DNA from 4 places in the Peribacillus sp. P4_D6 genome. Region 2 is predicted to be linked to each of the others. Evidence: riboswitches for the same ligand, from Rfam matches in the RefSeq annotation. Region 2 holds a riboswitch; each other region holds the start of a gene.
The links. Region 2 has a riboswitch for S-adenosylmethionine ahead of AC1DVB_RS07420 (methionine ABC transporter ATP-binding protein). Riboswitches for the same ligand answer to the same signal wherever they lie in the genome.
Positions count from the first base shown of each region.

Region 1: linked by a shared signal. The riboswitch ahead of AC1DVB_RS20635 (YezD family protein) and the one ahead of AC1DVB_RS07420 (methionine ABC transporter ATP-binding protein) in region 2 are both predicted to bind S-adenosylmethionine.
Region 3: linked by a shared signal. The riboswitch ahead of AC1DVB_RS24155 (bifunctional homocysteine S-methyltransferase/methylenetetrahydrofolate reductase) and the one ahead of AC1DVB_RS07420 (methionine ABC transporter ATP-binding protein) in region 2 are both predicted to bind S-adenosylmethionine.
Region 4: linked by a shared signal. The riboswitch ahead of AC1DVB_RS23910 (Na+/H+ antiporter NhaC family protein) and the one ahead of AC1DVB_RS07420 (methionine ABC transporter ATP-binding protein) in region 2 are both predicted to bind S-adenosylmethionine.

Region 1 is NZ_JBFUIQ010000098.1:10,571-13,781, reverse strand. It holds gene AC1DVB_RS20645 (TetR/AcrR family transcriptional regulator) at 133-723, shown strand; gene ssuE (NADPH-dependent FMN reductase) at 903-1,436, shown strand; SAM riboswitch class I at 1,715-1,823, shown strand; gene AC1DVB_RS20635 (YezD family protein) at 1,980-2,123, shown strand; gene AC1DVB_RS20630 (phosphoadenylyl-sulfate reductase) at 2,293-3,009, shown strand; gene sat (sulfate adenylyltransferase) at 3,062-3,211, shown strand, end outside.
Region 2 is NZ_JBFUIQ010000014.1:60,975-64,185, reverse strand. It holds gene AC1DVB_RS07430 (nuclear transport factor 2 family protein) at 1-261, shown strand, start outside; gene AC1DVB_RS07425 (GNAT family N-acetyltransferase) at 329-802, shown strand; SAM riboswitch class I at 945-1,056, shown strand; gene AC1DVB_RS07420 (methionine ABC transporter ATP-binding protein) at 1,419-2,435, shown strand; gene AC1DVB_RS07415 (methionine ABC transporter permease) at 2,457-3,107, shown strand; gene AC1DVB_RS07410 (MetQ/NlpA family ABC transporter substrate-binding protein) at 3,129-3,211, shown strand, end outside.
Region 3 is NZ_JBFUIQ010000164.1:1,289-4,499, forward strand. It holds gene AC1DVB_RS24150 (MOSC domain-containing protein) at 328-978, shown strand; SAM riboswitch class I at 1,090-1,188, shown strand; gene AC1DVB_RS24155 (bifunctional homocysteine S-methyltransferase/methylenetetrahydrofolate reductase) at 1,292-3,139, shown strand; partial or broken gene metH (methionine synthase) at 3,132-3,211, shown strand, end outside.
Region 4 is NZ_JBFUIQ010000158.1:742-3,952, reverse strand. It holds gene AC1DVB_RS23910 (Na+/H+ antiporter NhaC family protein) at 138-1,454, opposite strand; SAM riboswitch class I at 1,645-1,752, opposite strand; gene AC1DVB_RS23905 (SOS response-associated peptidase) at 2,087-2,758, opposite strand; gene AC1DVB_RS23900 (hypothetical protein) at 2,818-2,973, opposite strand.

The sequences.
Region 1 (3,211 bases), on a different contig from region 2:
TCTATTTATGATATATGGGAATATTGAATTCTAATAGATCAAAGGTAATATTGACCGATTGATACCAGCGATATATCATGGGAAATAGATGGGTGAAACCGGTCTTATCTTTATAAAAGAAGGTTGATATTTTTGAAAAAAGGGCAGCAAACCAAAGAACGAATCATAAATGTAGCCCGGACTCTTTTTGCCACTAAAGGTTTTGACATGACAAGAACGAATGAAATTGCCTCTGCATGCAATGTTTCCGAAGCTACTATTTACAAATACTTTGACAGCAAAAAAGATTTGCTTTTGGCTACAATTACCCCTAATGAAAAAGAGGAATCTGAAGATGGGACTAGCCATCTATCCACGGATGATCTAGTGGAGAATCATGTTACTACCATGATAAAAAAAATTCTTGAAAATAAAGAACAGTTTTCGATATTATTTAGGGAAACACAATTCGATCAAGATATTTCAAAGCAATATGTAGATCAGATTTTCAAGCCAAATGCCAGGCATATTGAAATACAGAAGAGAATAGATAGCGGAGAGATACAATATATCTCTGATATTATTTTATTTAATGTTGGGATCATTTCTTTCACATTGGCTTTATCTACACATTATGAGATCCATCAACAAAAAAAGGAGCCATATTTTACTTCTGAACGAATTAAGAGCATTGCTCAACTTTTGGTATATGGTATTCATGGGAAACAAAATCATACATATTGAAACGGTCATATTTAGGGCATGAGCATCAAGCCGTAAATATGACCTTTTTTTCATTCAGAGTAGATGTCCAGAGTGTAAGATTTGACTTATATTTTTCAGACAATTACGATAAATGTATACTTCACGAAATGCTTTAAGAAAATTATATCTGGAAATCTTGTAACATTGGAGGGTATCAAATGAGCGATATCGTAATTTTATCAGGAAGTCCGGCTATTCCATCAAGAACGGACATTTCACTAAAACATATTCAATCATTAGTCGAAAATGCAGGATTTACTACAGCTTATTTCTCGATTCCGGATTTCTCAGCAGATGATTTATTCCAAGGGAAATATAATAGCGAGGATATCTCAAAGCTTTCAGAGAGAATTCAAGCAGCCAGAGGAGTCGTTATAGGTTCACCGGTATATAAGGCTTCTTATACAGGTGTATTGAAAGCATTGATTGATTTGCTGCCAGAAGGTGCTTTTAAGGGTAAGCCGGTGTTGCCAATCATGATTGGTGGAAGTAACAGGCATCTATTGGCGATTGACTATGCGCTTAAACCATTAATTTCAATATTAAAAGGCGAGCCGCTGCAGGGGATTTATTTTGTTGATAAGGAAATAGATAAACAGAATCCAGAAAATCCGATCAATGATTTGCATCTAATTGATCGCGTCCAGAGTCAGGTTCAAGAATTTGTAGAAGCGATACAGTTAAGAAATTAATGACTTCAATAAATTAATTCCTTCTTAAAGAGACTGGAACCTTAGAAATTTTTATAGAATAACACGCGTCAATAATTGGCCTATTAATGAAAATAGACTCATTTTTTTGGAGATTTTATCTAAAAAGACGAGTCTATTTTCGTATTTATATGCACATAAAATCATAAATTGAATAGTGTGTATAAAAATAACAGTTCATCCATAATATTAAACCAAGTTATTTTATAAGAAAACTCCATTGACAAGGATTAAATATATGTTAATATTTAAAATAATAAAACTTATCCAGAGCGACGGAGGGAATTGGCCCTTTGAAGTCCGGCAACCTGCATGATGGATGCAAGGTGCTAACTCCAACAAAATGTTGATCATTTTGGAAGATAAGGTAAAGATATTTACCTTGCGATCTTTCCATCATGGAAAGATTTTTGTTTTTTGTGAAAATATTAGGCAGACCATAACAATGTAAGGTTGTATGGAATTATATAAATCTAAAAAATTTAAAATAAAATATTCGCGGGTTTTCTTAAAGGAGGAACTGGTTTGAATAAAGAGAATCAGCTTGAAGAAATTTTTGAACGACTTCAAGAAATGCTTAATTCAATGAAATATGGATCCATTACACTTATTGTCCAGGATGGTAAAATCATTCAAATGGAGAGAAATGAAAAACTAAGAATTAAATAAGGTATCTGCTGACTAGAAAAACTAGAGGCGGGTTTAACTGATATAAAGAGAGTATTGGTTAGATTCGTCTCTTTTTCCTAGATTCAAATAACCCGGGGGATATTACAACGGGAATTGATCAACAGTTACTCTAACCTGATACAGCAAGTTTTTAGAGGGGGCTACAAAGTTGGCTGCATTAATAAACTATGAAAATTTCAATACAGGGGACTTCCCTGTATTTCCTCAAGACACTGAGACAAAAGGTGCTTTGGAAGTACTGCAATGGGCGAATGACCATTATGGAGACAAACTGATTTATGCTTGCAGTTTTGGTATTGAAGGCATCGTGCTTACGGATTTATTGGCGAAGGTCAATCCTTCGGCAAAAATAGTTTTCCTAGATACAGATGTTCATTTTGAGGAAACTTACCAATTGATCGAGGAAGTGAAGAAGCGATATCCGAAGCTTTTGATCGAAATGAAGAAACCTGACTTGACGCTTGAGGAACAAGCGGCGGAATATGGCGATGAATTATGGCTTAGTGATTCCAATAAGTGCTGTAACATCCGTAAAATCGTTCCGCTTACAGATGTGCTTTCATCGGCAACAGCCTGGCTTTCGGGACTGCGGAGGGAGCAATCCGAAACAAGGGCTAAGACCGAGTATATCAATAAGGATAATAAGTTCAAATCAGTTAAAATATGCCCGCTCATACATTGGACATGGAAAGATGTTTGGCGCTATGCCCACAAAAATGGACTTCCATATAATGTCCTGCATGATAATGGATATCCGAGCATTGGATGTAAAACGTGTACTGCACCTGCCTTCAATGCAGATGATTTACGCTCAGGCCGTTGGCAAGGGGCTCAAAAAACGGAATGCGGATTGCATTTATCTTAAATAAATAGAAATTATAGGCATAAATAAATAGAAACCATAGGGGGAAATTAGCATGACAATCAGTTTACCGCACGGAGGAACATTAATCGATCTTTGGGAACCAAAATATGATTTTAGTAAAATAACGAAGTCAATCGAAATCGATGAAATTGCTTTYAGCGATCTTGAATTGATAGGGACTGGTGCCTACAGCCCGATTAAA
Region 2 (3,211 bases):
GATGATTTCTTTGAGTTCGGCAGTTCGGGTAACATATGGTCAAAAAGCGATTTTATTGGGCAAGAGGGAGCCGGAGCAGTGAACATGACCCTAAGTCAATTTGAGATGCATCCATTGTCTGATGATACCGTGTTAATTACATACCGGATTTTTGATGAAGATAAGCTGGAACATACCTTAAGAAGTTCAATCTGGAAATGTGCGAATGGAAGATGGCAGATGTTTTTTCATCAAGGCACAAAAACAAAAGGGCCCTTTTAAGACTTTTATTTATGAAAAAGAAAGTTTTCCCTGCTTGAAAACTATTTCACTAAAATGATAAGGATGGATGAAGTTGATCTTTCGTACCATTGATACGGACAAAGATAAAGATACTATCATTAAATTCCGGAAAGATTCCTTTATTGTAAGTTTTGGAACTGATGCGGGTTTTGGATATGAACATGCCTATCTGCAACGAATGGAAGAAAGGGTCCGCAAATTTCCGGATGGACAGGTGATCATTGAAAAGGACCAAGAACCGATTGGACAAATGGAACTTCAAATTCGGGAGTACGAAGGAACTGAAATTGGCTATGTGAATCTATTTTATCTTATTCCCGAATACCGCAGTAAAGGCCTTGGCAAGGAATTGGTCCGCTACGCAGAAAACTTTTTCAGGCAATTTAATGTATCCGAATATCACTTAAGGGTTTCTCCGGATAATCAAAGGGCGATTTCTTTATATACGAATTCAGGCATGGTGAAGATAAGGGAAGAAAATGAAAAATACCCTGTATGGAGAATGAGCAAATCATTATAAAAGTAGAAATATAAAATATATTGATATAATAAAAAAAGTATCGATTCACTATACTATGAAACTATTTATCGCGATGAAAAATATGGTTGACTTTAGCGAAATTAGAATATATAGTGAAGGACATAATTAAATATAACGTTAATTCTTATCAAGAGATGTGGAGGGACTTGGCCCTATGATACCTCGGCAGCGGGTTTTTACTTTTGTAAAAATACTGTGCTAATTCCAACGGACGAAAGTTTGAAAGATAAGAAGGAGCTTTTCTTAGATAATTAATTTAAGAGTTTACTCTTTTTTATGTCTAAAAGAGGCCTCTTCTGTCTGATGACGGAAGAGGCCTCTTTTGTTTATTCAAAATGTATATGGTTATTTGGAGAATGGGTGCATTACTCATGAGTTTCGCGCAATAATCGTGAGTTTGGTGTAATTACTCGTGAGTTTGGCGCAGTTACTCGTGAGTTTCACGTAATTACTCGTGAATTTGGTGCATTTACTCGTGAATTTTGCAGTTTTACTCGTGAATTTCGAAAATGTAACCCTATCATTATGAAACGTTGCAAAGCTCTTCTCTCTGGATAAGGAATTCGTACAAATAAACAGCATGGGGGGAGATTGGATGATTGAGTTTCAGGATGTTAAGAAGGTTTATCAAACAAAGAAACAGACTGTCGAGGCTTTGAAGGGCATTGATTTGACAGTGGAAAAGGGGGATATATTCGGGGTAGTCGGTTATAGCGGGGCCGGAAAGAGTACGTTGATCAGGTTGGTCAATTTGCTTGAACATCCTTCAGATGGTTCGGTGATTGTTGGGGGCAAGGATTTAACCAAATTAAGCCCGAAGGAATTACGGGCAGAAAAGAAAAAAATCGGGATGATCTTTCAGCATTTCAACTTACTAAACTCAAAGACTGTTTTTGATAATATTGCCATGCCGCTGGTATTATCGGGAACTCCGGCTAAGGAAATCAAAAACCGGGTAGGCGAGCTATTGGAGTTCGTTGGCTTATCGAGCAAAGCAAAGAGTTATCCGGAACAATTATCCGGCGGGCAAAAGCAGCGGATCGGCATTGCGAGGGCATTGGCTACGAATCCATCGATCTTATTGTGTGATGAAGCTACGTCGGCATTGGATCCACAAACAACGAGTGCAGTTCTGCAGCTCTTAAAAAAAATTAATAAAGAATACAATATCACCATCCTGCTAATCACTCATGAGATGTCTGTCATTCGGGAAATTTGCAATAAGGTAGCGGTCATGGAGGGCGGCTGCGTCGTTGAACAAGGTTCGGTTTTCGAAGTTTTTGCCAAGCCGCAAACGGATATTGCAAAAAACTTCGTGAGAACGGTCATACATGACGAAATTCCACAAAGTTTCTTAAAAAGCATAGGGTCCCATATCCCGATTATTTGGAAAATTAATTTTATTGGAACTACTTCGGGTACTCCTTTACTTTCAACCATCTCGAAGAAATATGATGTTCATTTAAGTGTCTTATCAGCCAATATTTCTGAAATCCAGGAAACGCCTTTCGGGAATTTGATCATCGAAGTGACAGGGAGCAAAAATGAGGTCGACAAGGCTTATCAATATATTAAAGATGAGGGGATTCTCGTCCAGGAGGTGCAAGTATAAATGGGTAATACGCTTTGGGGTATGGAAATAACGGCAGAGCAGCTGTCGACAGCTTTCGGTGACACACTTTATATGGTAGCCATCTCATTGATATTTTCCGGATTGATTGGGCTTCCGCTCGGTATCCTGCTTGTCATTACAAGAAAGGGTCACATCCTGGAGAATAAATGGATTTTTAATGTATTGAATCCGATCATCAATATCCTGCGGTCCGTTCCTTTCATCATCTTGCTTGTAGCACTCATTCCGTTTACAAGAATGATTGTCGGCAGTGCGATCGGAACGAATGCGGCCATTGTTCCGCTAATCTTTTACGCGGCTCCTTATATTGCCCGGCTTGTGGAAAACTCGCTGTTGGAAGTGGACAAAGGGATCATCGAGGCAGCTCAGGCGATGGGGGCGACAACATGGCAAATCATTTACCGCTTTTTGATTCCCGAGGGACTTAGTTCGTTAATCCTGACATTTACAACAGCGACAATCGGGCTTGTTGGATCTACGGCGATGGCAGGTGCTGTCGGTGCAGGCGGGGTCGGGGATTTAGCCTTGGCTTACGGTTACCAAAGGTTCGATACGATGACGATGATCGTCACAGTGGCGGCGCTCGTGATCATCGTTCAATTATTGCAATCCACCGGGAACTTTGTTTCAAGAAAAATAAGAAGAAGATAAAACGAACAGGAGGCAGGAAAAATGAAAAAAATCTTATTAACGATCATGGTATTGGCATTGGCCATCGTGGCTGCAGCATGCGGGAACGATGAGGGTGCATCAGG
Region 3 (3,211 bases), on a different contig from region 2:
TAGTGGATATTAACGAAAGCAAAAAAAATTCGCTCCCTAAAGAGCGACAATGAGGAATTCAATCGTGAAAATCAACATATAGGCGAACGGTTGTAGTTTTCGACTATATATTGTGTTCATATTCTACCATATTTAATTCTGAAATAGCAACTAAATTACTGAAACTAACCTATGAATTTTTCTGGAAATCAATGATATTTAGCCCATTAACGCCGCATATGGCTTTTTCATTTCATATACATATAAAAAGGTACTGAATAAAATGGATTTTTAGTATAATTTATACATATAGGACGATATAAATTTAATATGAATGGAAGATGCAAAATGGAAAATGGGAAAATCAAATCACTACATGCGGGGAAGCCGAAACATGAAATTTTTTCGAATATCGATATCTTTTCAGCCATGGATAAACAAGCACAGGATAATTTGAAAGTGACTAAAGCTGGCATAATCGGTGATGGTGTCGGTAATGTAAAGTTCCATGGAGGTCCTGATCGGGYTTTGTGCTTTTACCCATTTGAGCATTATTCATTATGGAATGAAAAATTCTCTAAAGAGCTGGATATCCCTGCATTCGGTGAAAATTTAACTATAGCGGGGATGAAGGAAGAAACAACATATATCGGCGATATTTATCAAATGGGCGATGTGATTGTTCAAATTAACCAAGGGAGGATACCTTGTTCAACCATTTCCCTCTTCAATCAAGAACCTAAGTTTTTGGAACTCGTGCTGAAAACGAGTTTCACTGGTTATTTTGCAAGAGTACTTCAAGAAGGAACGATAAATAAACAAAACGAGATTGTGCTGATAGATCGTCTACAAGAAAAAATTTCTGTCCATTACGCATCAGAGGTCATCCTTCATAAACGGGATGGGCTTGAAGGTGCTAAGGCTTTACTTACACTAGACTCGTTAGCGGAAGACTGGAAACAAAGGATCTTGAAGAGGGTTCAAGCAGCAAAAGATTGAATGATTTTTGCAAAAGTGAAAAAAATGTCGATCAGGTATTGAAATTGACAGACTATTAATGTAAATTAAATATAATCAAATTTTGAAATCTTATGAAAATTATATAAATGGATCTTATCGAGAGAGGTGGAGGGACTGGCCCGAAGAAACCTCAGCAACCAGCTTACGCAAAGGTGCTAAATCCAGCAAGCAGAGCTTGATAGATGAGGAGAATGTTTCAAAAACCTTCTTCTTTGAGAAGGTTTTTTTTCCTTTTCTCTCATACTCATAGAATACGACAAAAACAGGATTGTTTTTGAGAGAGGGTGTAATGATGAATTTTCGTAAAGAATTAAAAGAAAGAATGCTGGTTGGGGAAGGGGCAATGGGAACCTTGCTTTACTCTAATGGCATTGATCAATGTTATGAGGAATTAAACTGCACGAACCCAGATCAAATAGAGTCCATCCATCGAGCCTATCTGGAAGCTGGTGCAGATATCCTTCAATCGAATACATACGGAGCCAATTTCAATAAATTGAAGCGGTATGGACTTGAAGATGAAGTGAGCAGAATCAATCGCCAGGGAGTCATTCTTGCTAAAAAAGCGGCAAAAGGAAAGGCATACGTCTTCGGCACCATAGGGGCACAGCGGAGTATCAGGAAATCGGATTTAAGCATGGAAGAGATAAAACGGGGTTTTCGTGAACAGCTATACAGTCTGTTGATGGAAAATCCTGATGGGATTCTCCTGGAAACATTTTATGACCTGGAAGAACTGGAAACCGTCCTGCAAATCGTTAAAAATGAAACCGGACTTCCGATTATCGCAAATGTCTCGATGCATGAACTGGGTAATCTTCAAAATGGAATCCATTTAAATGAAGCCTTTCAAAAACTCGAGCAATTGGGTGCCGATGTGGTTGGTGTGAATTGCCGCCTTGGACCACATCATATGATTCGGGCCTTGGAAGAAGTGAGTTTGCCAAAGCAAGCATCGATTGCCATTTACCCTAACGCCAGCCTGCCGGATTATGTCGATGGGAGGCTCGTTTATAAAGCTGTACCGGAATATTTCGGTTCTAGTGCCCTGGAACTTCGTGAGCAAGGCGCCGCGATCATAGGAGGGTGCTGTGGAACGACTCCACTGCATATTCAAGCTGTAAAGCATGCAATTGGAAGTTTGGCTCCCGTGAAAGAGAAATTTACGAAATCCCGTGAAATAGAAGTAATTGAGGTGAACGATAGGGAATTGGAACTTCCCCTTTACGAAAAGGCCAAAACGGAACGGACGATTCTCGTTGAGCTTGATCCACCGAAAAAGCTAGGGATAGAGAGTTTCATGACTGGTGCTGAGGTTTTGAAAAAAGCAGGGGTCGATTCCATTACATTAGCGGATAATTCACTTGCCTCACCAAGGATATCGAATGATGCACTGGCTAATTTACTGAAGAACCAATTGAATATAAATCCGATGGTGCATATAACATGCCGTGATCGAAATTTGATTGGCCTGCAGTCACATTTAATGGGTCTGCAGACGGTARGGCTGAACGAAATATTGATCATCACCGGAGACCCTTCAAAAATTGGGGACTTCCCGGGTGCCACTTCGGTTTACGATTTATCTTCCTTTGACCTGATAAGCATGGTCAAACAATTTAATGAAGGTCTTTCCTATTCCGGTCAAAGTTTGGGTCAACGGGCAAATTTTAAAATTGCGGCAGCTTTTAATCCCAATGTGAAATATCTGGATAAAGCCGTACTGAGAATGGAAAAGAAGATTGCCTGCGGTGCTCAATCCTTTTTGACACAGCCAATTTATTCCGTAGAGCAAATCGAAGAAGTATATGAAGCGACAAAACATCTGGAAACCCCGATTTTCATCGGTATCATGCCCTTAACAAGCACCCGGAACGCCGAATTCATCCATAATGAGATCCCAGGCATCAAATTGCCTGATAATGTTAGAAGGGCCATGGCTCTAGCGGGGGATGACCCTGTAAAGTCAAGGATTGAAGGGGTGAATATCGCGCGGGAACTGGTGGACGCGGCTAGGGAAAAATTCAAGGGCATATATTTAATCACTCCATTCCTTCGCTATGAAATGACGGCGGAACTAACGAAATATATTAGAAAAGTCGATAGTAAACAGACATCAGAGGTGGCAGTACATGAATAAAAAAGCGATTCAAGATCAGTTAAATTCTAAGATTCTCCTACTTGATGGGGCGATGGGAACGATGCTACAAGC
Region 4 (3,211 bases), on a different contig from region 2:
CAACCATCATTAATTTGGACCGGAATTAAGCAAAAAAATTGAAAAGTATGAGAAAACTTTATTATGTTTATGTATTTACCATACAGAAAACACCCTGCATCCAGTGATTCAGGGTGTTTTCTTATTATATTCTCTTTTTAAGAGGTACGTTTCTTCATTTCATCATTTCCCGGCTGAAACCGTGGAAAACCAATCAGGATGGCAATGATGCCACAAAGTCCAATCAGGATTGGGTAATATGAATACGGCAAGATGCTTAACGGAGAAATTTTTGCTACCCCTGCTGCAACAAGCAGTTGTGCTCCATATGGGATCAACCCTTGGATACAACATGCAAAAATGTCAAGGACGCTCGCCGATTTTCGCGGATCAATCCCATATTTTTCAGAAATATTTTTGGCAAGTGGCCCGGCAATGATAATCGAAATCGTGTTATTTGCCGTTGAAAGGTTCGTTAAACCAACAAGCCCCGCAATGCTGAATTCCGCCCCTTTTTTCGATTTGCTATTTCGTGTCACTAGGTGGAGTAAATAGTCAATGCCACCATTATGTTTGATTACAGCTACCATACCTGCAATTAAAATGGCAAGGAAGGAGATTTCATACATTCCCGCCATTCCTTCTCCAACTTTTTGAATGATACCCAACGGTTGATAACTACCATCAGCCAAGCCGATGATTCCGGCAAATACGATTCCTATGGAAAGGACCAAGAACACATTGACTCCTGCCAATGCAGTGACCAATACGCAAAGATACGGAAGAATCTTCACCCAATCATAAGACTGTTGGGAAATGTCAGCCTGTTCACCCATCGTTAAAATTCCTAGGATGGCACATGTGATGATGGCTGCAGGTAAAACGATGAAAAAATTCACTTTAAACTTATCKTTCATTTTCGTTCCCTGAGTTCGGACAGCAGCGATTGTCGTATCTGAAATGAATGAAAGGTTATCCCCAAACATCGCACCACCAATAACGGCTGCCATTGAAAGGGCAAGTGAAATATCAGTTTGTTCACTAATCCCTACCCCGATAGGTGCCAGGGCAACGATCGTTCCCATGCTTGTCCCCATGGATAGAGAAATAAAACATGRGATGATGAAAATCCCCACCATTAATAGATTTTGGGGGAAAACAGCTAAGGCAAGATTCACGGTTGATTCAACTGCCCCCATGCCATTGGCAACTTCGGCAAAAGCGCCGGCCAAAAGGAAAATGATAACCATTAACATAATATTGGCGTCCCCGGCACCTTTACAGAAGATATCAACCTTTTCATTGAATGTCTCTTTCCGATTCATCGCCAATGCAGCTGCCGATGCAATGGAAATCGCTACAATCACCGGAAATGAATAAAAATCTTTAGTGATGATTCCGGATCCAATAAATAAAATTAAAAATACGACAAATGGGATCAATGCCCATGGATTCCCTTTATTGTTTGCACTCATGATGTACACCTCTTTTTATTTTTCCCGCGACATGTGTCACAGCTCTTATTCTATTAACAGTTTTCGCAAATAACTCCAATTTGAACCTACCTGATTTTCCAGTCATGGAGCTGTAGCAAAAAACTGGCATAAAAAAAGACCCCTTCTATTTAATAACAAGAAGAGGTCTTTTAATTTATAAAAAACACCCTCCTTATCTTTCAGGCGAAAATCAGCCTGCTGGATTTGGCACAGCACTCCATTTAAGTCCGCTGCCGAGACATCTTCGGGCCAGTCCCTCCGTCTCTCTTGATAAGAAGATTACATTATATAATTATTTAAAAATTACGATGCCTGCCAGAAAAGTACCACGCTGGAAACTTGCCTGAGTTCGTGACATCGAAAGTCGTTTTGAAAAGCAAATATAACAGTACAGCATTTTGTCTATTTTCGCAAGGGTTAATTTTTAAAGTGTTTCACATGCACTCCTTACTGTTTATAAAGAGATCTAAGTTGATTGGAGCGGGTGTGCGAGACTCCTGGGGGAAAAGCGAGTGCCTTGAGGCGACGTCAAATTGTAAAAACCATAAAAAAAATGCAGACAAACTCGATCTTCATCGAGTTGTCTACATTCTGAGAGGTATAATGACCTCTCAGCAAATTTGTTGGATTAGGTTAGGTGAATTATTTTTAGTCGAGTTCACATCATTCGATACTTCAAATGCTTCCATCTGTTCCGAATCGAATGATTTTAAATACTGTTGCAGATATGCAGGATCATTAATGGAAGGATTCAACCAATCTTTTTCATCTTCTGGTTTTAGGATGACAGGCATGCGGTCATGAATGCTGGTCATTAGCTCATTTGGCACAGTTGTTATAACAGAGCACGAATAGATGCTGATGCCTTCAGGAGATTTCCAGGATTCCCAGAGACCGGCCATTCCAAATGGAGCATGATTCTTCAGTTTTATCCGCATCGGTATTTTTCTTTCTGGTGTCTTCTTCCATTCATAAAAAGAGTCAGCGATTATCAAGCATCTCTTCTTCTTATACGCATTCCTGAAGCTTGCTTTCTCAGCAATGGTTTCCGCTCTGGCATTGATCATTTTGTAGCCCGCTTTTTCGTCTTTTGCCCAGAAAGGAATGAGTCCCCACCGAAGATATCCAAGTCGGTTCCTTACCCCGTCATTAATGACGGAGAGCACGGATTGGGAGGGAGCAATATTGTAGCTGAATTGGTATTCCTCATCAAATGACCCTTGGATATCAAACCGTTCTTTTATTTCTTCTATGTCAGTGAAAAGAGTGAAACGTCCACACATAATATCGCCACCGTATTAAGATTTATTACAGTGTATCAAATGGAATGGGCAGGCACAAATCAGCTTTCTAAAATCCTGATATCAGTAAATGGTTGATTAAATAATTCGCTGGAAATCAAAAGAGTGCCAAGGACTTCTCTTTCATCTTCAGCTTTAATGATTTCCGACAAAATTAAGGTACTGCCATTCCTGACCGTTACTTTATATTCATTCATGGAATCCCTCCTCAAAAGGCTAGATGGTTGTTATTATAAACCAAAAACCCACAAGTATCAGTATTGAACTTAGCAGAGGCATGGAAAATTCACATGCCTTTATACTTTAAATGGTTAGTCGAACGAAGCAATGCCAAGGACCATGAATCCTTGTGAAGGAGGCGCAAAAAACTGTCCATGAATGATTCATGGACAGTCTGGGGGCTTTAAAGGTTTTTCGCTTCAATATTGAAGATAA